Regions from separate parts of the Kluyvera sp. STS39-E genome, predicted to be linked through region 2. Evidence: predicted binding sites of a transcription regulator. Region 2 holds the regulator's gene; each other region holds the start of a gene.
The links. The regulator ArgR, encoded in region 2, controls arginine synthesis, uptake and breakdown. The targets are predictions, from matches to a motif close to ANTGAATAAAAATACANT.

Region 1: the regulator ArgR is predicted to act here: its motif matches at 5,268-5,285, upstream of argC (N-acetyl-gamma-glutamyl-phosphate reductase).
Region 3: the regulator ArgR is predicted to act here: its motif matches at 5,491-5,508, upstream of argF (ornithine carbamoyltransferase).

Annotation. Positions count from the first base shown of each region.
Region 1 is NZ_JBFQGA010000011.1:136,575-144,053, reverse strand. It holds gene sthA (Si-specific NAD(P)(+) transhydrogenase) at 1-679, shown strand, start outside; gene oxyR (DNA-binding transcriptional regulator OxyR) at 662-1,579, opposite strand; gene argH (argininosuccinate lyase) at 1,896-3,269, opposite strand; gene argB (acetylglutamate kinase) at 3,389-4,162, opposite strand; gene argC (N-acetyl-gamma-glutamyl-phosphate reductase) at 4,175-5,179, opposite strand; gene argE (acetylornithine deacetylase) at 5,333-6,484, shown strand; gene ppc (phosphoenolpyruvate carboxylase) at 6,793-7,479, shown strand, end outside.
Region 2 is NZ_JBFQGA010000001.1:32,427-39,905, forward strand. It holds gene aaeB (p-hydroxybenzoic acid efflux pump subunit AaeB) at 1-347, shown strand, start outside; gene AB4K05_RS00145 (NAD-dependent succinate-semialdehyde dehydrogenase) at 464-1,918, shown strand; gene AB4K05_RS00150 (barstar family protein) at 1,946-2,221, shown strand; gene yhcN-B (DUF1471 family stress response protein YhcN-B) at 2,276-2,542, opposite strand; gene yhcN (peroxide/acid stress response protein YhcN) at 2,654-2,917, opposite strand; gene argR (transcriptional regulator ArgR) at 3,291-3,761, opposite strand; gene mdh (malate dehydrogenase) at 4,216-5,154, shown strand; gene degS (outer membrane-stress sensor serine endopeptidase DegS) at 5,210-6,274, opposite strand; gene degQ (serine endoprotease DegQ) at 6,364-7,479, opposite strand, start outside.
Region 3 is NZ_JBFQGA010000010.1:150,249-157,727, reverse strand. It holds gene valS (valine--tRNA ligase) at 1-1,231, shown strand, start outside; gene AB4K05_RS20795 (YjgN family protein) at 1,288-2,466, opposite strand; gene AB4K05_RS20790 (GNAT family N-acetyltransferase) at 2,657-3,160, shown strand; gene AB4K05_RS20785 (topoisomerase II) at 3,187-4,017, opposite strand; gene miaE (tRNA isopentenyl-2-thiomethyl-A-37 hydroxylase MiaE) at 4,145-4,903, opposite strand; gene rraB (ribonuclease E inhibitor RraB) at 4,956-5,375, opposite strand; gene argF (ornithine carbamoyltransferase) at 5,536-6,540, shown strand; gene AB4K05_RS20765 (YhcH/YjgK/YiaL family protein) at 6,650-7,102, opposite strand; gene AB4K05_RS20760 (pyrBI operon leader peptide) at 7,183-7,479, shown strand, end outside.

The DNA.
Region 1 (7,479 bases), on a different contig from region 2:
GAGAATCGAAGGCGTGGATGATGGCGTGATCATGCACCTGAAATCCGGCAAAAAGCTCAAGGCCGACTGCCTGCTGTTTGCCAACGGGCGCACTGGCAACACCGAATCTCTGGCGCTGGAAAACATTGGCCTGCAGGCCGATGGCCGCGGTCAATTGAAGGTAAACAGCCTATACCAGACCGCGTTGCCGCACGTCTATGCGGTGGGTGATGTTATCGGTTATCCGAGCCTCGCCTCCGCCGCCTATGACCAAGGCCGGATTGCCGCACAGGCGCTGATGAAAGGTGAAGCTTCCGGGCATCTGATTGAAGATATCCCGACCGGGATCTACACCATTCCAGAAATCAGCTCGGTGGGTAAAACGGAGCAGCAGCTAACGGCGATGAAAGTGCCATACGAAGTGGGTCGTGCGCAGTTCAAACACCTGGCACGAGCGCAAATCGTCGGCATGAGCGTGGGTAGCCTGAAAATCCTGTTCCATCGGGAGACCAAGGAAATCCTCGGCATTCACTGCTTTGGTGAGCGCGCGGCCGAAATTATTCATATCGGCCAAGCGATTATGGAGCAGAAAGGCGGTGGTAACACCATTGAGTACTTCGTTAACACCACCTTTAACTACCCAACCATGGCGGAAGCCTATCGGGTAGCGGCGTTGAACGGCTTAAACCGCCTTTTTTAGCGCCTTGTCAAAATGGCCGTCCATCGTTTCACGGACGGCCTCAGCTAACTGCTCATAGCGGCTGCGCAGCGGCGATCCTGGTCGATAGACCAGACCGACGGTACGGCGAGGTTCCGGCTTAATGCACGGCAGGTAAACCACGCCGTCACGTTTGCGTTCCTGCGGCACCGCAAGCTCAGGCAACAACGTAATTCCGCTGCCCGCCGCCACCATATTACGCAGCGTTTCTAGGCTGGTGGCCCGGAAGTGGGTATCTTCGTCAGCACCCGCCTCAAAGCAGAAACCCATCGCCTGATCGCGTAGACAGTGGCCGTCTTCCAGCATCAGCAGCTTTTCACCTGCTAGATCTGCCATCGGCACACGATCGCGCTCCGCCCACGGGTGATCTTCGTAGATCGCAAGCGACATCGGTTCGTCGTACAGCGGCACTTCGATAAAAGCTTCGCTTTCCTTCACCAACGCCAGAATCACGCAATCCAGCTTACCGCTGTCGAGCTGCGCCAGCAGCTGATGGGTTTGCGCTTCATGCAGATACATTTCCAGCTTCGGGAAGGTTTGATGCAGTATTGGGATAATATGCGGTAACAGATACGGGCCAACGGTTGGAATCAGGCCGATATGCAGCGGGCCGGACATTGTCTCCCCCTGCTGGCTTGCCATCTCCTTAAGCACTTTGACCTCGCGTAGCACAGTACGCGCCTGGTCCACCAGCAGCAGTCCCGCTTGGGTAAACAGCACTTTGCGGCTGGTGCGTTCCAGCAGCATCACGCCAAGTTCATCTTCCAGTTTACGAATCTGCCCGCTTAGGGTTGGCTGACTGACATGGCAGGAGTCTGCCGCCCGGCGAAAGTGCCGATGTTCAGCCAATGCCACCAGGTATTCAAGATCGCGAATATTCATTATTCTTCCTCCATCGCCACGATAGCCCATGGCGATAGATAGAATAGCAACGAATGATTATCCCTATCAAGGATTCTGTTTAATAATACACCACAGAAACAGGTGACCCTTGTTTAACCCTTGAAGTCGTCACACTGATTCGGAGTTTCTCTCAAACTCGACTAACAAAAGCCAACATGAACGTTTGCGGGCCCCGTGGCCCGCTTTTTTTTGGCGTAAAAAACCCGGCGTCGCTTGCGCTCGGCCGGGCTACGCCGCCATCCGGCAATGTGCGCCGATCGGCCTGATGGCGCTACGCTTATCAGGCCTACAACGGTTATGCGAGGCGCGCCTTCGCGTCGCTGATGGCCTGCGCCACCTGCTGAGGCGATACACCGCCTTTGGCTGCACGCTTATCAAGGCAAGATTGCAGAGACAGAATCGGGTACACGTCGTCGCCAATCACCGCGCTGAATTTTTGCAAATCAGCCAACGCCAGATCTTCCAGCGGCTTGCCTTGGGCAATGGCTTCAACCACCGCTTCACCTACAATATGGTGCGCTTCACGGAACGGTACGCCTTTAGCAACCAGATAATCCGCAAGCTCAGTGGCGTTAGCATAACCCTGCTGTGCCGCTTCCTGGCAACGTGGACGTTTCACCTGAATCCCGTCCAGTACCAGCACGGCCATATGCAGACAGTCCATCCAAGTATCGAGCGCGTCAAAGACCCCTTCTTTATCTTCCTGCATGTCTTTGTTGTAAGCCAGCGGCAGGCCTTTCAGGGTCATCATCATGCCGGTTAGCGCGCCCTGCACGCGGCCGCATTTACCACGGATAAGCTCCAGCGCATCCGGGTTTTTCTTCTGCGGCATCAGTGAAGAACCGGAAGTCACGCGATCGGAAAGCTCCACAAAGCCCGCTTCGCCGGTATTAAAGAAGATTAAATCTTCAGCAAAGCGCGACAGGTGCACCATCCCGATAGAGGCATTGGAAAGCAGTTCCAGCACGTGGTCGCGGTCTGACACGCTATCAAGGCTGTTACGGGTCGCGGACGCGAAGCCCAGCCAGCCGGCCAGTTGTTCACGGTCAATCTCATAGGCGGTACCCGCCAGCGCACCGCAGCCCAGCGGGCTAACATCCAGACGTTTGAGTGTATCGTGCAGACGGCTTTCATCACGCGCCAGCATCTCAACGTAGGCCAAACACCAGTGAGCAAAAGTCACCGGCTGCGCACGCTGCAGGTGGGTATACCCCGGCATCACGGCGTCTTGGTTCGCCTGTGCGGTCTCAACCAACGCGCTTTGCAGCTGACGGTTAGCCGCCAGCAGTTCAGCGACGGTATCTTTACACCACAGTTTCAGGTCGGTAGCGACTTGGTCGTTACGGCTACGCCCGGTGTGCAGTTTTTTGCCCAGTTGACCGACTTTGTCGATAAGCTTGCCTTCAACCCAGCTATGAATATCTTCAGCATCGCTTTCAAGGATCTGCTGTGGGTTTGCGCGAACCTCTTCCAGCAGCACGCCCAGCGCATCTTCCAACTGAGTCTGTTCCTGCTCGGTCAGCACGCCAACCGTCACCAGCGCCTTAGACCAGGCGACAGAGCCAATGATATCTTGCTCCGCTAGGCGATAATCAAAGCGTAAAGAGTCATTGAACTGTTTGAACCGCTGATCCGCTGCCTGAGTAAAACGCCCGCCCCAAAGTGCCATAACATGCTTCCTTAAATTCTTCGATTTCAATGCCGGATGGCGCTGCGCTTATCCGGCCGACAAGTTCTGTTCACGTAGGCCGAATAAAGCGTTTACACCGCCATCCGGCACACAAATGCTTAAGCCAAAATACGCGTGCCGATCGGCGTGCCGTTAAACAGCGCCGGGAGTTGTTCCGCGTGACGCCAAGAGGCGATATCCACCGGGCGACCCAGCGTACGCGCAGCATCAAGCGCCGCATTCACTTTGACGATCATGCCGTCGGTAATAATGCCTTGGTCGATAAGCTGTTCCGCCTTCGCCGCCGTCATCTCGGCAATACGCTGGCCTTTGCCGTCCAGAATACCGCTCACGTCGGAGAGCAGAATTAAGTCTGCGCCCAGCGTCGCCGCCAGTGCGGTAGCCGCCTGATCGGCGTTGACGTTCATCAGTTGCCCTTCAGCGGTCACGCCGATTGAACTCACCACCGGCAGGAATCCACCTTCCAGCAGCAGGTTAATCAGCTTCGGCGAACCCGGCTGCGCCTGCCCTACGTGGCCCAGCTCTTCATCAAGCTTGGTCACCTTCACGCTGTCGCCATCGCCGAGGAACAGGCCCACGGACGCGATATCATGTTTTTTCGCCCACGCCAGCAGCGTTTTGTTCGCCGTTCCCGCCAGCGCCCCGGTGATGATGTCAATCTGGTCAGCCGGTGTGACGCGCAGGCCGTTTTTCTTTTTCACCGGCAGATTGAGCTGCTTCATCAGCTCATCCACCACGCAGCCGCCGCCATGGACAATCACCAGCGGACGCTGATGTGATTCACGATAGTTAACCAGCGCGGTAAACAGACGCTCCAGCGCTTCTTCGCTATCCAGTAACACGCCGCCCAGTTTGATAATTAATGGATTCATCGTCATCACACCTTAGATAAGAGACTGCGTCTCAGCGAAGCCGAAACGGATATTGGCGCACTGCACGGCCTGTGCGGCGGCGCCTTTCAATAGGTTGTCTTCGGTTGCCACCACGATCAGGTGCTCGCCCTGAACGGCAAAACCGATATCGCAGAACGGCAGACCCACGACGTTTTTCAACGCCGGCACGCCTTTGTCGTATAAACGAACCATCGGTTTATCCGCGTAAGCCTGCTGCAGCGCATCTGCGACCTGAGACTGGGTCACGCCAGGCTTCAGACGGCAGGTGATAGTTTCGAGAATACCGCGCGGGAAGTTGCCCAGATGCGGAGTGAAAATCACCTCCGCGCCAAGATGGCTGGCGATTTCCGGCTGATGGCGGTGGGTAAACACGCCGTACGGCTGCAGGCTCACTTCGCAGAAGCTATTGGAGATAGCAGCTTTACGCCCCGCACCACTCACGCCGGAAGTGGCATTAATAACCGGCCACTGAGTGAGATCCAACAGACCGCCATCAATCAGCGGCTTAAGTGACAGCTGCGCCGCCGTTGGGTAGCAACCCGGTACGGCAATCAGTTTGGCTTCTTTCAGCGCATCCGCGCTCCACTCGGCCAAGCCATATACTGCTTGCGCCAGCAGCTCAGGATGCTGATGGGTAAAACCGTAATATTTTTCATAGAAGGCGCCATCGTTCACACGGAACGCGCCGGACAGGTCGAACACCACACAGCCCGCCGCAAGAAACTGCGGCGCGAGGTCATGACTGACTTCATGAGCGGTGGCGAGGAACACGACATCAACGCCCGCGCTGAATTCACTGATATCGGACATCGGCTGCAACGGCAGGTCAACGATGCCTTTCAGCTGTGGATGCAAATCGGAGATTAACTTTCCTGCATCATTGCTTTGCGCTGAGACCGTCAAAGCGGTTATGTTCATATGAGGATGGCGATTTACATAGGTCACAAGCTCTGCGCCAGCGTAACCGCTCGCGCCCACAATCAGCGTATTCAACATCGGTGCAGTTCACCTTCTTATGTCTGTTTGCCTGATTAAGCGTAATCACTTCACCCTACTGTTGGTGGGTTTTCTTACGCCTAATGATAATGTATTTTTATTCACAAATACTGCATGAATATTGATACTATCACGACCCGAGGTGTGTCAACAATGAAAAACAATTTACCCCCATTTATCGAGATTTACCGTGCGTTGATCGCCACCCCGTCCATCAGCGCAACCGAAGAAGCGCTCGATCAGAGCAATGCGTCTTTAATCACTCTGCTCGCTGATTGGTTTGCCTCTTTAGGCTTTGAAGTTGAGGTTCAGCCGGTCCCTGGAACCCGCAATAAATTCAACCTGCTCGCCAGCACCGGTCACGGCGCAGGCGGTCTGCTTCTTGCGGGTCATACCGATACCGTTCCATTCGACGACGGCCGTTGGACCCGCGATCCGTTCACCCTCACCGAGCATGAAAACAAGCTTTATGGGCTCGGCACCGCCGACATGAAAGGCTTCTTTGCGTTTATTCTCGACGCCCTGCGTGATGTGGATGTGAAGACGCTGAAAAAGCCGCTCTACATTCTGGCGACCGCTGACGAAGAAACCAGCATGGCCGGGGCGCGCTACTTTGCCGAGTCCACCACGCTGCGCCCAGATTGCGCCATCATCGGTGAACCCACCTCGTTGCAGCCGGTGCGAGCGCACAAAGGCCATATGTCGAACGCCATTCGCGTGCTGGGCCAATCAGGTCACTCCAGCGATCCGGCGCGTGGCGTGAATGCCATTGAAATTATGCACGATGCCATCGGTCGCGTGATGCAGCTACGCGACTCGCTGAAAGAGCGCTATCACTATGAAGCCTTCACCGTGCCATATCCAACGCTCAACCTTGGCAGCCTCCACGGCGGCGACGCCTCCAACCGCATCTGTGCTTGCTGCGAACTGCATATGGATATTCGCCCGCTGCCGGGCATGACGTTGGGCGATCTCAACGGCCTGCTGGATGAAGCCCTTGAACCGGTAAGCGCGCAGTGGCCCGGTCGCCTGACGATTAGCGAGCTGCATCCGCCGATTCCAGGCTACGAATGCCCACCGGATCACCAATTGGTTGAAGTGCTGGAAAACCTGCTCGGCACCAAAACCGAAGTGGTGAACTACTGCACCGAAGCACCGTTTATTCAAAACCTGTGTCCGACTATCGTGCTCGGCCCAGGCTCTATTAATCAGGCCCACCAGCCAGATGAATACCTGGAAACACGCTTTATTAAGCCGACGCGAGACTTAATTAGCCAAGTCGTGCATCACTTCTGCTGGCATTAACGCCTTTGCCCGGTGGCGCTTCGTTTACTGGGCCTACCTCATCGGTAGGCCGGATAAGCGCAGCGCCATCCGGCAACGCAACGCCGCACTTTCCCACGATCGCCCTCACATTTTCATAAGCATTTCTTATCTGGCACGATGCGAATTAACTTTCGTAAATTGTCGCGATTTATTCGTTTGCTGAAGCGATTTCGCAGCAATTGACGTAAGGGTTTTTACGTGGCTTTATAAAAGAGGTGTCTTTATCCCGCCCCTACGTTCCGAGGCCGGGATATAACAAAATAAAATGAGATGGGGTGTCTGGGTTAATGAACGAACAATATTCCGCGTTGCGTAGTAATGTCAGTATGCTCGGTAAAGTGCTAGGCGATACCATCAAGGATGCGCTTGGTGAGAACATTCTTGACCGTGTAGAAACAATCCGTAAGTTGTCCAAATCATCACGTGCTGGCAACGAAGCCAATCGCCAGGAGCTGCTGACCACCTTGCAGAACCTGTCCAACGATGAATTGTTGCCGGTTGCCCGCGCGTTCAGCCAGTTCCTGAATCTGGCTAATACCGCCGAGCAATACCACAGCATTTCGCCAAAAGGCGAAGCGGCGAGCAACCCGGAAGTGATTGCCCGTACCCTGCGTAAACTCAAAGACCAACCCAATCTCAACGAAACCACCATTAAACAGGCCGTTGAATCCCTGTCGCTGGAGCTGGTGCTGACCGCGCACCCGACCGAAATCACGCGTCGTACGCTTATCCACAAGATGGGTGAAATCAACAACTGTCTGAAACAGCTCGATAATACCGATATTGCCGACTACGAACGCAACCAAGTGATGCGCCGCCTGCGCCAGCTAATTGCTCAGTCTTGGCACACCGACGAAATTCGTAAGCACCGCCCAAGCCCGGTTGATGAAGCAAAATGGGGCTTTGCGGTGGTAGAAAACAGCCTGTGGGAAGGCGTGCCGAACTATCTGCGCGAACTGAACGAACAGCTCGAA
Region 2 (7,479 bases):
GTCTCTACCAGCAGCTTTTTTTACTGTTGAATAAGTTCCCCGGCGATATCGCCAAGTTCCGTCTGGCGCTGACGTTAATCATCGCCCATCAGCGTTTGCGCGACGCACCAATCCCTATCAACGATGACTTGTCTGAATTTCACCGACAGCTTCGCCGCACCGCTGACCGCGTTATCTCTGCCAGCAGTGACGATAAGCGCCGCTACTACTTCACGCGATTGCTGGACGAGCTTGAGGTGTATCAGCACAAGCTGCGCGCTTGGGCTGCCCCGGCTCAGGTTACGGAGCCGGTTGAACGCTTGGTACTTATGTTGCACAAATATCAGGGCGCTTTGACCAGTAGCTAAACCGTTCTATTCTGGCGTTGCAGCGCGAATGCGCAACAACGCCAGATTTCCTCCCCGTCCTCCAGATTCCCTATCCCACCCTATACTTAGAAAGAATCATTTCAGAGGAGGGTGTAATGACCACGCAATCACTGCAGGATAATGACCTTTTCCAGACCGGGTATCTGGTTAACGGCGAATGGCGCCAGCTTGATAGCACTTTCGACGTGCTTAACCCGGCAACGGGGGAGGTTGTGGCAAAGGTAGCCAAGGCTGGTAAAAATGAGACCGAACAGGCGATAGCCGCTGCCGCTAAGGCATTTCCACTCTGGCGTGCAAAAACCGCGAAAGCGCGATCTGAGCTGCTTTATCGCTGGTATCAGTTGATTATCGAAAACAAAAGTTGGCTGGCCCGGCTGATGACTCTCGAACAAGGCAAGCCGCTGAAAGAAGCGGAAGGTGAGGTTGACTACGCGGCGAGTTTTATCCAATGGTTTGCCGAACAGGGCAAAAGGGCGAACGGTGAAATCATTCCGCCGGCTAAACCGGGGTCGCGTATCCTCGCGACGCGTGAACCGATTGGAGTAGTAGCGGCAATCACGCCGTGGAATTTCCCGATGGCTATGTTGACACGCAAACTTGGCCCAGCGCTAGCCGCGGGCTGTACCGGAGTGATTAAACCCGCCAATAACACGCCGCTTTGCGCTTTTGCGCTACTGGCGCTGGCGAAGAAGGCTGGAATACCGGATGGTGTTGTCAACGCGGTCGCGGGCAATACGCTAGAGATCAGCGATGCGATTATGGCAAGCCACGACGTGCGAAAAATCTCCTTTACCGGCTCGACGTCGGTCGGGAAGACGCTGGTGCGTAATGCCGCAGAAACCATGAAGAAGGTTTCCATGGAGCTTGGCGGGAACGCGCCTTATATCGTATTCGAAGACGCTGATATCGATGCGGCGGTGCAGGGCGCTATTGCCAACAAATTCCGTAACGCGGGCCAAGTTTGCGTCAGCGTGAACCGTTTTTATATCCACGACAGCGTTTATGAACGCTTTGTCAGCAAGCTTGCCACGGCGGTAAACGCGTTAAAAGTCGGTAATGGGATGGATGACGGCGTCGTTATCGGGCCGTTGATTGAGGCTTCTGCGGTGAAAAAAGTGCGTGAACACGTAGAAGACGCGGTGGCGAAAGGCGCTAAGGTGCTTGCTGGTGGCAAGGCGCATGAACTCGGTGGCAACTTCTGGCAGCCAACGGTGCTGGGAGAGTGTCAGGAAAAGATGCTGTTGGCGCAGGAGGAGACCTTTGGTCCGCTGGCCGCCTGTTTCCGATTTAGCGACGAAGCTGATGTTATTCATCGCGCGAATAATACCCCATATGGTTTGGCGGCTTACTTCTATACCCAGAATCTGTCTCGTGTGTTCCGTGTATCTCAGGCGCTGGAAAGCGGCATGATCGGTATTAATGAGTGCGCGGTGTCAACTGAGCTGGGGCCTTTTGGTGGCGTAAAAGAATCCGGCTTAGGGCGTGAGGGCTCGGTGCTGGGGCTGGAAGAGTACCTTGAGGTGAAAACGTTGCATATTGGGGGACTGTAGTCCTGTGGGATGGGGAGAGGGCCTAAGATGGAAATCTATACTTTTGATTTTGATGAAATAGAAGACTTGGGCGATTTTTATCGGCAGTTCGCTCGATTCTTTGCCCTCGACAGCAAACAAATCCACAATCTGGATGCGCTTTGGGACGCGGTCATTAGCCCGCAGATGCCAACGCCGCTTGAAATAGAATTCATCCATCTGGATGACAAGCTACGCCGACGCTATGGCGCGCTGATCCTACTGTTTGATGAGGCGGAAGAAGAGCTGGAAGGAATGCTGCGTTTTAACGTTCAGCGCAGATAAAAAAAAGCCCTCGCACAAGGGCGAGGGCAAGTCGTCGGACAAGACGACGAGGGTTTATTTGTACAGCTCAGCCGTGGCGTGCCAATGGTCGCCGGTACGGGCCTCAATTACGCGATAGCTGCTAGCACCTTCTTTTTCGGCTTTTGCGGCTAATTCACTACGCATATCCATCGGGGCGCTACCAATCTGTGATACAGAGATGGTACCCATTGGTTGAAGGTTCTGAGCCTGCTGAGCATCAACTTGGTGCACCGCGGCGCTTGCGCCGAAGGATAGTACGGATGCCAGACCAAGGGATGCGATAATCATTGCGCTTTTCATAGTGTTTACTCCTCACCTTATTCTTCAGCGGTGAGAGGATATTCTTTGTGATTCCTGGACCGCTGTGGGTTACTTAATTTATTAACTGCCGACGTATTGCTTCACACTGACTTATTTGTACAGTTCAGCCGTTGCGTGCCAATGGTCACCGGTACGCGCTTCAATAACGCGGTAGGATGATGCACCTTGTTCTTCCGCTTTCTTAGTCAGCATTTCATGCATATCCATCGGAGATGAACCGACAGAACCGATAGAAACGGTGCCGATTGACTGACGGGTTTGCGCCTGATCGCTGTTGATAGAATCAGCGGCAAATGCGCCAAACGAGATAACGGAAAGGATACTTAGAGCAGCAACGGTAGTTTTGATTTTCATGATACTCACCTCGTCGAATTTTTTTGGAGGGCCTTTGTTTTGTGACCCTCATCACGAAATTAAGTATACACTAATCACGAAAAATATTAATACCTGACTAATGGTTTCGCGTGTAATTACATGTCAATAAACGTCATTTTTAGAACAATTACGTATAAAAAAGCGCATATTTTGGCAAAGTGGCTCGGTAATAATGCGTAAAATCAAAAAGATAGATGAATTTGATGTTTTGTGCGATTAAGTCAGGATATATTCACTGCATCTATATGTTTGACCAATGAATCGCACTAAATGCTAACGAAACGGCAGTTGAAGATGTGGCGATTGGGGGAGTACAGCTCCTCTGGGGGACCCAGAGGAGAGAGGAAGGGAATTACAGCTCTTGTTCGAACAGAACTTGGATCGCTTCGAAGAGATCTTTGACGGTAAAGCCTCTAGCTGGAGTGGTAAAGATAGTGTCATCGCCGGCGATGCTGCCGAGGATGCCTTCTGCTTTACCTAAAGAGTCCAGTAGACGAGCAATCAACTGCGCCGCACCCGGGCTGGTATGAATGACGACGACAGAATCGTTGTAATCGATATCCAGCACCAAGTTTTTCAGCGGGCTGGTGGTTGTCGGCACGCCCAGTTCGGCCGGCAGGCAGTAAACCATCTCCATTTTGGCGTTGCGCGTACGTACGGCGCCAAATTTCGTCAGCATACGAGAGACTTTGGATTGGTTGATATTGTCGAAACCATCTTCCTGTAAGGCCTGAACAATTTCGCCCTGAGAGCTAAATTTTTCTTCCTTCAGTAAGGATTTAAAGGCTTTAACTAATTCTTCTTGTTTGGTTGAACTTCGCATAAGTCACCCGAGTATGGTGGTGAAATTAACATTATTATGCATATAGGTGAATTTTTATGCAAACAATTTGCCTGAATTGGCTAATTCAAATAAAGAAAGGCGGAATTTTAGCAAATATTAGGCCTAAGAAACATGCCTATATCACGGGATCTAAATAAGTTAAAAGTAAATGAATTGTTATTAAATTGCTGTTGTTTTACGCAACGTGCTGAGTATATTGTAATCGATAGTTGATGAAAAATTGGTTTCGTAGATAGGCCTTTATTTGGGAGTCATGCGGTGGCGCCAGCAATGCTGTTGGAGAAGCCGCATTCTGTAAGCAATTATATTGTAATTATTTACCTTGTGAATTAAGGTCGCCGCAACGGAGTAAATACAGGTTTCTCCTGCGTTGGTTATGCGGTCCACGACAGGTTGTTGCCTGAATGTCATTAACCATAATAAGGAGTTTAGGATGAAAGTCGCAGTCCTTGGTGCCGCCGGTGGTATTGGCCAGGCGCTCGCCCTACTACTAAAGACCCAACTTCCTTCAGGTTCAGAACTCTCTCTGTATGATATCGCCCCGGTCACGCCTGGCGTGGCTGTCGATCTGAGCCATATTCCGACCGATGTTAAAATCAAAGGCTTCTCAGGTGAAGACGCCACGCCTGCGCTGGTCGGCGCTGACGTTGTCCTGATCTCGGCGGGTGTTGCGCGTAAACCCGGCATGGATCGCTCTGATTTGTTTAATGTAAACGCCGGTATTGTGAAAAATCTGGTGCAACAAATCGCGAAAACCGCGCCGAAAGCCTGCATTGGTATTATCACCAATCCGGTCAACACCACGGTGGCCATTGCTGCTGAAGTGCTGAAAAAGGCGGGCGTGTACGATAAGAACAAACTGTTTGGCGTGACTACGCTGGATATTATTCGCTCTAATACCTTTGTCGCGGAGCTGAAAGGCAAAAACTGCGGTGACGTTGAAGTCCCTGTGATTGGCGGCCATTCTGGCGTCACCATTTTGCCTTTATTGTCGCAGATCCCAGGTGTGAGCTTCTCAGAACAAGAAGTGAATGACTTAACCAAACGCATCCAGAACGCCGGTACCGAAGTGGTCGAAGCGAAAGCTGGCGGTGGGTCAGCTACCCTGTCGATGGGCCAGGCAGCGGCGCGTTTCGGCCTGTCTTTAGTGCGTGCACTGCAGGGTGAGAAAGGCGTGGTCGAATGTGCCTACGTTGAAGGCGACGGCGAATATGCGCGTTTCTTCTCACAGCCGCTGCTGCTGGGTAAAAACGGTGTTGAAGAGCGCCGGTCTATCGGCAAACTGAGTGCCTACGAACAGCAGGCGCTGGAAGGCATGCTGGAAACACTGAGAAAAGACATCCAACTGGGTGAAGAGTTTATCAATAAATAAGACTTGAGGTCTTAGTGTCACAAAGGGGCCATTTGGCCCCTTTGCTTTTGCTGGGTTAGTTAGACGCAGGATATTCCTGAATCGTCACCTGCATCGTGAGTTTTTTGTCGTCACGCATCACCACGACTGGAATCACCGAACCTGGGCGAATCTCCGCGACTTGGTCCATCGTCTCCAGTGCTGAAACCGCCTGTTTACCATTCACCGAGATGATGACGTCGTTATTTTGGATCCCTGCTTGCGCTGCCGGGCCGTCTGGCGAAATGTCATTAACTACAATGCCTTGAATTGGGTCAATGCCGCCCTGCGCGTGAACAGGGGCAATTTCACGGCCGCTGATGCCAATAAAGCCGCGGATCACGCGACCGTCGCGGATAAGCTTATCCATGATCTTGGTCGCCAACTGGAATGGGATAGCAAAGCTCAATCCCTCCGGCGTTTCACCGTCGTTACTCTTATCAAAGGAGAGGGTGTTGATACCCATCAGCTCACCCAGCGAGTTGACCAATGCACCGCCGGAGTTACCGTGGTTAATGGAGGCGTCGGTTTGCAGGAAGTTCTGTCGACCGCTAGGGTTCAGGCCGATACGACCGGTGGCGCTGATAATCCCCTGAGTGATGGTCTGCCCAAGGTTGTAGGGGTTACCGATCGCCAGAACAACGTCACCAATGTGCGGTACGCGGCTTGGATTAATCGGGATGACCGGTAGACCACCGGTGGCGCTGATTTTGAGCACCGCGAGGTCGGTCAGGCTATCGGAGCCCACCAGAAGGGCCTCAAACACGCGGCCATCCTGCAGGGCGACGATGATTTGATCGGCGTCGTTGATAACGTGTTTGTTGGTAATGATGTAGCCGCGCTCATCCATAATCACCCCGGAGCCGAGCGTTTTGATTTCCAGTTGACTATTGGTGCTGCTGTTTAAGCTGCGGTTATAGACGTTCACCACCGCTGGGGCTGCGCGGCGTACCGCCGAGTTGTAACTCGCCGGGGCTTCATCCATGCTGCTAAAGCGCTGGGAGGATAAGGGGTTCCACTGGCGCAAAGAGGGGACAGTGACAATCAATATGCCACCAACCAATAAACCGAGTGCAACCGAACGTAAGAGCTTTACAAGCATGATACCGGCATCGTTAATAAGGAAACTGGACGAAGCATACCACGAGTTAACCGGACATACATTCCATGCTATGTCCGGTTTGGCGTGGATTAACGCATCAGCAGATAGATACTTTCATCACCGCGCAGCACGTTAACCGCGATTACCGCCGGTTTAGCCTCCAGAACCTTACGCAGTTCAGCTATTGAGGTCGTCGGCTGGCGGTTTATGCCAATGATAACGTCGTCTTTATGCAGACCCACTTGGGCGGCCGGGCTGCCTTTCTCAACTTCTGAAATGACCACCCCTTTGCTGCCATTTTTGGCCTGACCATCGCTTAGCGATGCGCCTTCCAGCGCCGGAATAATCAGCTGGGCGCTGGCAGTAGAAGAGGTGCTCTTATCCAGCGTGACCTCAACTTCTTGCGGCTTACCGTCACGCAGCAGGCCCAGTTTGACCTTCGAACCTGGCTCCGTGGTGGCGATGCGCGAACGCAGTTCGGCGAAGCTGTTGAGCGGTTTGCCGTTCAGGCTGGTAATGACGTCCCCGGACTTGATGCCCGCTTTGGCGGAGCCTGAGCCCGGCAGAACTTCACTGACAAAGGCGCCGCGTTGCACATTGAGGTTAAAGGCTTTGGCGATATCCGCCGTCATTTCCATCCCACGAATGCCAAGCAGGCCGCGTTTAATTTCACCAAACTGAATCAGCTGCTGGGCAAGGGTTTGTGCCATATTGCTCGGGATAGCAAAACCAATACCGATGCTGCCGCCGCCCGGTGCCAGTATCGCGGTGTTAATACCGATAAGCTCACCGTTTAGATTCAGCAGTGCTCCGCCGGAGTTACCGCGGTTAATCGCGGCGTCGGTCTGGACAAAGTTCTCCAGCCCTTCGAGGTTAAGGCCGCTACGGCCAAGCGCCGAGACAATCCCCGAGGTGACGGTTTGCCCCAAACCAAACGGGTTACCGACGGCAACGGCGAAGTCACCAACGCGCAGTTTGTCAGAGTCGGCGATGGCGATTTGCGTTAAATGGCTGGCCTTCTGAATTTGCAGCAGGGCGATATCGCTTTGGTCATCGCTGCCAATCAGTTTGGCATCGAATTCACGGCCATCGTTAAGCTGCACGCTGATCTTCTGTGCATCGCTGATGACGTGGTTATTGGTAAGCACATAGCCTTTAATGGCATCGATGATAACGCCAGAGCCTAAGCCTTCAAACTGCTGTGC
Region 3 (7,479 bases), on a different contig from region 2:
CATGACCGGTCTGATTCGTGATGACGAAGGCCAGAAGATGTCCAAGTCCAAGGGTAACGTTATTGACCCACTGGATATGGTCGACGGTATCTCCCTGCCGGACCTGCTGGAGAAACGTACCGGCAACATGATGCAGCCGCAGTTGGCTGAGAAAATTGCTAAGCGTACCGAGAAACAGTTCCCAGACGGCATCGAGCCGCACGGCACCGATGCTCTGCGTTTCACCCTGGCAGCGCTGGCCTCTACCGGCCGTGACATCAACTGGGACATGAAGCGTCTGGAAGGTTACCGTAACTTCTGTAACAAGCTGTGGAACGCCAGCCGCTTCGTGCTGATGAACACCGAAGATCAGGATTGCGGCTTCAACGGCGGCGAAATGACCCTATCACTGGCCGATCGCTGGATTCTGGCTGAGTTCAACCAGACCATCAAAGCGTACCGTGAAGCGCTGGATAACTTCCGCTTCGATATCGCTGCGGGCATCCTGTACGAATTCACCTGGAACCAGTTCTGCGACTGGTACTTGGAGCTGACTAAACCGGTCATGACCGGTGGCTCTGAAGCGGAACTGCGCGGCACCCGCAATACGCTGGTGACCGTTCTGGAAGGTTTACTGCGCCTTGCGCACCCAATCATTCCATTCATCACCGAAGAAATCTGGCAGCGCGTGAAGGTACTTTGCGGCAACACCGCCGATACCATCATGCTGCAGCCGTTCCCAGAATACGATGCCGCTCAGGTTGATGAAGCAGCACTGGCTGACACCGAATGGCTGAAGCAGGCGATCGTTGCCGTGCGTAACATCCGCGCAGAAATGAACATTGCCCCAGGCAAACCGTTGGAGCTTCTGCTGCGCGGTTGCAGCGCTGACGCGATGCGCCGTGTGAATGACAACATGAGCTTCCTGCTGAACCTAGCACGTCTGGAAAGCATCACCGTGCTACCTGCTGATGATAAAGGCCCGGTTTCCGTGACCAAAATCATCGACGGCGCCGAGCTGCTGATCCCGATGGCTGGCCTCATCAACAAAGAAGATGAGCTGGCGCGTCTGGCGAAAGAAGTCGCGAAGATCGAAGGTGAAATCAGCCGCATCGAGAACAAGCTGTCTAACGAAGGCTTTGTGGCGCGCGCACCGGAAGCGGTAATTGCCAAAGAGCGTGAAAAGCTGGATGGTTATGCACAAGCTAAAGCGAAGCTGATTGAGCAGCAGGCGGTCATCGCCGCGCTGTAATTGCCGTTAAGGTTATTGCTGTAATAAAGGCCGGAGCTTGCTCCGGCCTTGTTGTATCAGATGAACGGGAAGTAGGTCATCACACCGCGTGATACCCACATTGCCGGGCCTGTGGCCAGCTCTTCTTGATGGTCAGTCAGTTCCAACGCATCCAAATCACCCTGTACATGGGAATGACTGGCCAGCCAACTGACCAGCCACATTTTCATCCACGGATAGCCCAGTCCAAACGTAATGCCCGAAATAAATATCACCAGTACAAAACGCCAGACTAAGCCATGCACGGTAACCGAAGAATGAAAGCGGATCTTTCCCTCAGCCAATACGAGGTTATTCATAAACAGATTACGTAGTGTGGTGTACAAAAAACTTCCAACCACAATAATTCCAGTGAAATAAAGAAAATAGCACGCGATTATTCTGCTCTGATTTTCCAAGATAAATTCGTCGTCGGCCACGCCTAGCACAGCCAACATCATCATTTGCAGAAAAATGGGGGCAATCAGCCAGGCAATCACAACAACAAATGGCAGCAGCACTAACACGGCTTTAATGCATCCCACTACGCACATTTTCATATCAACACTTATGGCAAACCGGTGAATACCGAAATATCCGCCATTACCCACTAACTGCATCCATTTTGCATAGGTAATACCGTAGGTGACACCCATGCCCACAATTCCCACAAACGCGATAAATGCTATTCTGACAAGCATTTCAACCCAATCGGTGGCAAGAATCAGCAGATAAACCACGGCCCAGTTTATTAGAGCAAGCACCACTGGCACCGCCAACATATAGAGCCACGCTTGGAATGTTGAGCAGTTAAAGCCAAAACGCACGCCGTTAAGCGATGTCATTATCGCCTGATATTGCAGGCTCTTAATTGTCATCAATGGAAGGGCTGCGACCAATAAGCCAATTAAAGAAAAACCGATAAACGGACTGTTATTAGCAATAAAACTCACGCTGGCAACAGAAATAACCATAATCAATAGAAAACTAACAAAAATAGCCCCACCCGTTGCCTTATAGACAAAGTGCTGTCCGTTAAGCGTCATTTTCTCATAAATATAACGACGACATCTCACGATCGCCCATGGCGTATACACCCCTAGGGTAATACAACTCAGTAAAAAATTTACAAGGCAAATAATAAAATAGTCCCAACCCTTACCGGTGAAAACAAATTTGTGGTTTTGATTACCCTGACCACAGATAGAATTATTCATGAATAATATCCCTAGCATCCATTCCATTAATATAAAAATATGCCAGCTTTAAATTACTGGTCCAATTACAATACTATTTTTAACTACCTAGTGTATTTTGTTTTTTTCTGATTCAGGAACGTCTTGCACCTAACACAAGAGAGTGCTATTAAATAAATATATAAGTGTTTTTCTAGAATTGAGCCATATTATGAATGTAGTGCGACCATCCACGCTAACGCTGCGCCGAATCACCGAAACCGATAATGCCGCTATCGCCGCGGTAATCCGCCTTGTCTCTGCCGAATACGGCCTGACCGCTGATAAAGGTTACACGGTGGCGGATCCCAATTTGGATGAGCTATTCCAAGTTTACAGCCAGCCGGGCGCGGCCTATTGGGTCGTTGAGCAGAATGGAGAAGTGGTGGGCGGCGGCGGCGTTGCGCCATTAGGTTGTAGCGAGCCGGATATTTGCGAACTGCAAAAGATGTATTTTCTGCCGAGCATCAGAGGCCAAGGGCTGGCGAAAAAGTTAGCGCAGATGGCGCTCGATCATGCGCGCGATCAGGGCTTTAAGCAGTGCTATTTAGAAACGACGGCGTTTCTCACCGAGGCAATTCATCTCTACGAACGTTTGGGCTTTGCGCATATTGCCGAACCGCTAGGTTGTACCGGCCACGTAGACTGCGAAGTGCGGATGTTAAAGCCCCTCTGAAATCAGGCAAAGGGGCTTGGTCCGCTTTATTGCATCTCAGCTGACAGCATCAGGCGAATCACGCCAGCCGCGCGGGCTGTGGGCAGTTTAAGCACCTGTGTCCATAGATCCTGCACCATTTCACAGGCCACTTTCTCTTTACCTATTGCTTTGTTCGGGTCGGCCATGATTTCAATATCCGGCCCATATTGCTGCACCAGTTTTGGGCTAATGGCCTGCAGATCCTGCAGCGCCAGCTGTTTTTCTTGTGCCGTTACCGTATGTTTATCCGGACCGTAAGCGGCGTGCATCATGCTCATGTCGTTCTCCATACGGCGACTCATAATCTCACGTGGAATGAGCTTTACCGGATTGATCCCTCCCTTCACCGCCGGGAACAGGAAACGGAAACATTCATCGCCGCCGACTTTCGCTACCGCATTCATTTGCTCAAGGTTAATTTTCATGTAGGCAATGACGTTGGCATCCGGTGCCTGCTGCAAACGCGCCATTTGAAACTGCAGGATCTGCGGCTGAATAGTGTCGATAATTTGCTGCTCACTTTTCCCCGCCTCTTTCATCTGCGCCGATTGCGTGAGGATATTCTGCCATAGCGCCGGGTCATGCTCTTTAATCACCTGGTAGACCGGCACGGACAGCATCGCTTTTTCGAATTTCTGCGTTTCCGTCAGGCCATAGTCCGGGCTTTCACGCGGAATAAGGTAGTGCACGTCAAACAGGTTCCATCCAACAATGGCTAGCACAAAAATCGCCGCACCGGAGATCTTGCCTATCCAACCCTTTTTTCGAAAGACGCCAACTACAATAGCAATCACCGCCCCGATATAACCCGCCAACACCACGTGAGCCCAGTTCATTAACCATCCTTAATCAAATTAATACCTGTTCTGGAGATGTCATGTCTCCTTATTGTGCTGCGATTATTGCGGCAACCTTGGCGTAATTCTAGCCACCAAAATTTTCAGCCGCATTCGGAAGGAGAGATTAGGTCGGAATGCCGCTGTGGAAACGGAATTCGTGGTCGGGAGAGGCAATAAGTACTGCCTCAACTTCACCAAAAAAGCGTATACGCTCGCTGATATCATCGGCAGAAATCTGTTGAGCCAGCGTCAGGTAATCTTGATAATGCCGTGCTTCTGAACGTAACAGCGACAGGTAAAAAGCGTTGAGTTCGTCATCGAGATACGGCGCCAGCGCGGCGAAACGCTCGCAGGAACGCGCTTCGATATACGCCCCGCAAATGAGCTTATCAATCAGCGTCAACGGTTCGTGGGTACGAACCTCTTTCAGCATCCCTTTCGCGTAGCGACTGGCGGTGATTTTCACATAGGGAATGTTGCGGCGCTGCATGACCTCGCGCACCTGCCAAAAATGGTGCAGTTCTTCTTTAATCAACAGCACCATGCTGTCGATAAGCTGACGTCCCCACGGGTCGTCAGTCTTGGGCATAATGCCTTTGCCAATCTGCTTATTGAGTGCGACAAAATCTGGCTCGACACCCTCACGGAAAGTGAACGCCTCATACGGTTTGAGCCAATCGAGCAGCGTCTGCGCGCCGTCTTTATCAGCCACATATTTACGCACCATCAGCATCGCGGTTTGTGCCGCTTTCAGCTCGCAAACCAAATGATCGGTAAGCAATAACGGAAGATTTTCAGGTAAGCGCGCTTTGTCCAGCCACGCTTGGGGCGTTTTGCAATGCAGGAATTGGTAAATGGGGGAGAGTATTTGCGGGTAATCCATCGAGGAATCCTTGGCCTACGGCAGCGGTCGCTGCCGTAGGAAAACAGATGACTTAGTGGCGAACGCCGTCGTCGTCTTCATCGACTTCATCTTCGTCGTCGTCGCCTTCTTCACCGTTAGGATCTTCGTAGTAGGTTCCCCAACCGTCATAATCAACTTCGAATTTCTCAGCCAGGTTCATCAGTTGCTCAACCTGTGCGTCGATAAGCTCAGCATTCAGCGCACATTCACTCAGAATATCGCAGCAGATGACGGTGTCGCCCTCTTCCACTTCCAGCTCTTCCGGTTCGGTAACTTCGTAACCCATCTTGAAGGCTTCAACCGCCGCTTTCTCCAGGCTTTCAAAATCGTCTGCAGAAAGGTGGTGCTCGATGGTGTACAGCGCATCAGGATCGCTGCCGTCTTCCAGCAGCTCTTCAATGATCAGACGTGTTTCTTCACGCTGTTCTTCCAGGTGTTCCGGGTTTGCCATGGCTCGTTCCTCATAATGTGGCAGATACTCTTATTGTCACATACCGTTGCCATTGCCTCCACCTTTCCGATAAAGATTTGTTATTGGGGTTGCAAATGAATATTCATACATATAAAGTGAATTTTAATTCAATAAGTGGCTTGAGCCAGGTGAGGGAAAAATGTCTAGTCTGTATAAAAAACACTTCTTAAAATTACTCGATTTTACCCCTGCAGAAATCACCACCCTGCTGCTGCTCGCGGCAAAACTCAAAGCGGATAAAAAGCACGGCACGGAGTCGCCGAACCTGACCGGTAAAAACATCGCGCTCATCTTCGAAAAAGACTCGACCCGTACACGATGCTCTTTCGAAGTTGCCGCTTACGATCAGGGCGCTCGCGTCACTTATCTCGGGTCTAGCGGCAGCCAGATTGGCCACAAAGAGTCGATCAAAGACACCGCCCGCGTGCTGGGCCGGATGTATGACGGCATCCAATACCGTGGCTATGGCCAAGAGATCGTTGAAACGCTGGCGGAGTATTCCGGCGTACCTGTGTGGAACGGCCTGACTGACGAATTCCACCCAACCCAGCTACTGGCAGATTTACTCACCATGCAGGAGCATTTGCCGGGTAAAGCGTTCAATGAAATGACGCTGGTTTATGCAGGCGACGCGCGTAACAACATGGGTAACTCCATGCTGGAAGCCGCGGCGTTAACCGGGCTCGATCTGCGTTTGGTCGCCCCTCAGGCATGCTGGCCTGAAGCAAGCCTTGTTGCAGAATGCAAAGCGCTGGCGCAGAAAAACGGCGGCAACGTTACGCTGACCGAAGATATCGCCGCAGGTGTAAAAGGCGCTGACTTTATCTATACCGACGTGTGGGTATCGATGGGCGAAGCCAAAGAGAAATGGGCGGAACGTATTGCGCTATTGCGCGGCTATCAGGTCAACAGCGCGATGATGAAGCTAACCGGCAATCCACAGGTCAAATTCCTGCACTGCCTGCCGGCGTTCCACGACGACCAGACCACGCTGGGTAAGAAAATGGCGGCAGAGTACGGTATGCACGGCGGAATGGAAGTGACGGATGAAGTCTTTGAATCTCCGGCCAGCGTCGTATTCGATCAGGCGGAAAACCGGATGCACACCATTAAAGCGGTGATGGTCGCGACGCTGAGCAAATAGCGGCGTCCGGATTCTTCGTGAATGTAGGCCGGATAAGGCGGAACGCCGCCATCCGGCATTGTCACCGCATCGTGCCTGATGGCACTACGCTTATCAGGCCTACTTCTCATCACGCCACCAGCAGCTTAATCACCGCTTTGCGTACTTTAGCTGGCTGCCCTACGGCGCACAGCGGTTTGTGTACTTCGCCCGGATAAAACACCACAAAGTCGCCTTCGCTCATCACCACCATTTTTTCCTGACCACCTTCCGGCAGAAAAGCGATGTCTTTATCTGCGAGCCAATCGGTATCAGGCTTGCCAGCAGGCAATACGCTGAACGCCATTCCTTCCTGACCTTTCAACACCACTTGGATATCTAGATAGCGCACATGATATTCCGCGCGACGATCGGCAAACGGCTCGGTCATATTCTCTGAAATCAGATAAAACAGACGGTTACCGTCGATGTCGTATTTCCCTTCCGGGGTTTCGTCGGTGACGTTAGCTTGCAGGTGAAGAATCGCCTGACGCAGTTCTTCCGGCAGCCATGACGGCAGGTGATGGATGTTGCCAATAATCATAATGACTCCACAAATAAAACGATGTTTCAATTTTAAGTTGTTATACGTAAATTCGGCTTACCATACCAGTACTTTTTGTCATGACTCTGCCAGTGCGCGGTTTTACCGACGACACACTGAATTTAAATTCATTAAAACCGACTCACCAATCGATAAGAATCGTTTACGTAACGCGAATTGTGAATTCAGCGCTTGATTGCCCAATAAAGCTGCGTATAATCCTGCTCCGTTTGCCGGGAGGAAATATGGTTCAGTGTGTACGACATCGCGTCCTACCGCGTCTGAAAACAGACGCTGGCCTGCCGTTTTTTCTTTCCGTTGCATCCCCAATTCTCAAAGCCCCTTATTTAAGGGGCTTTTTTTTTGCGCCGTCGTCA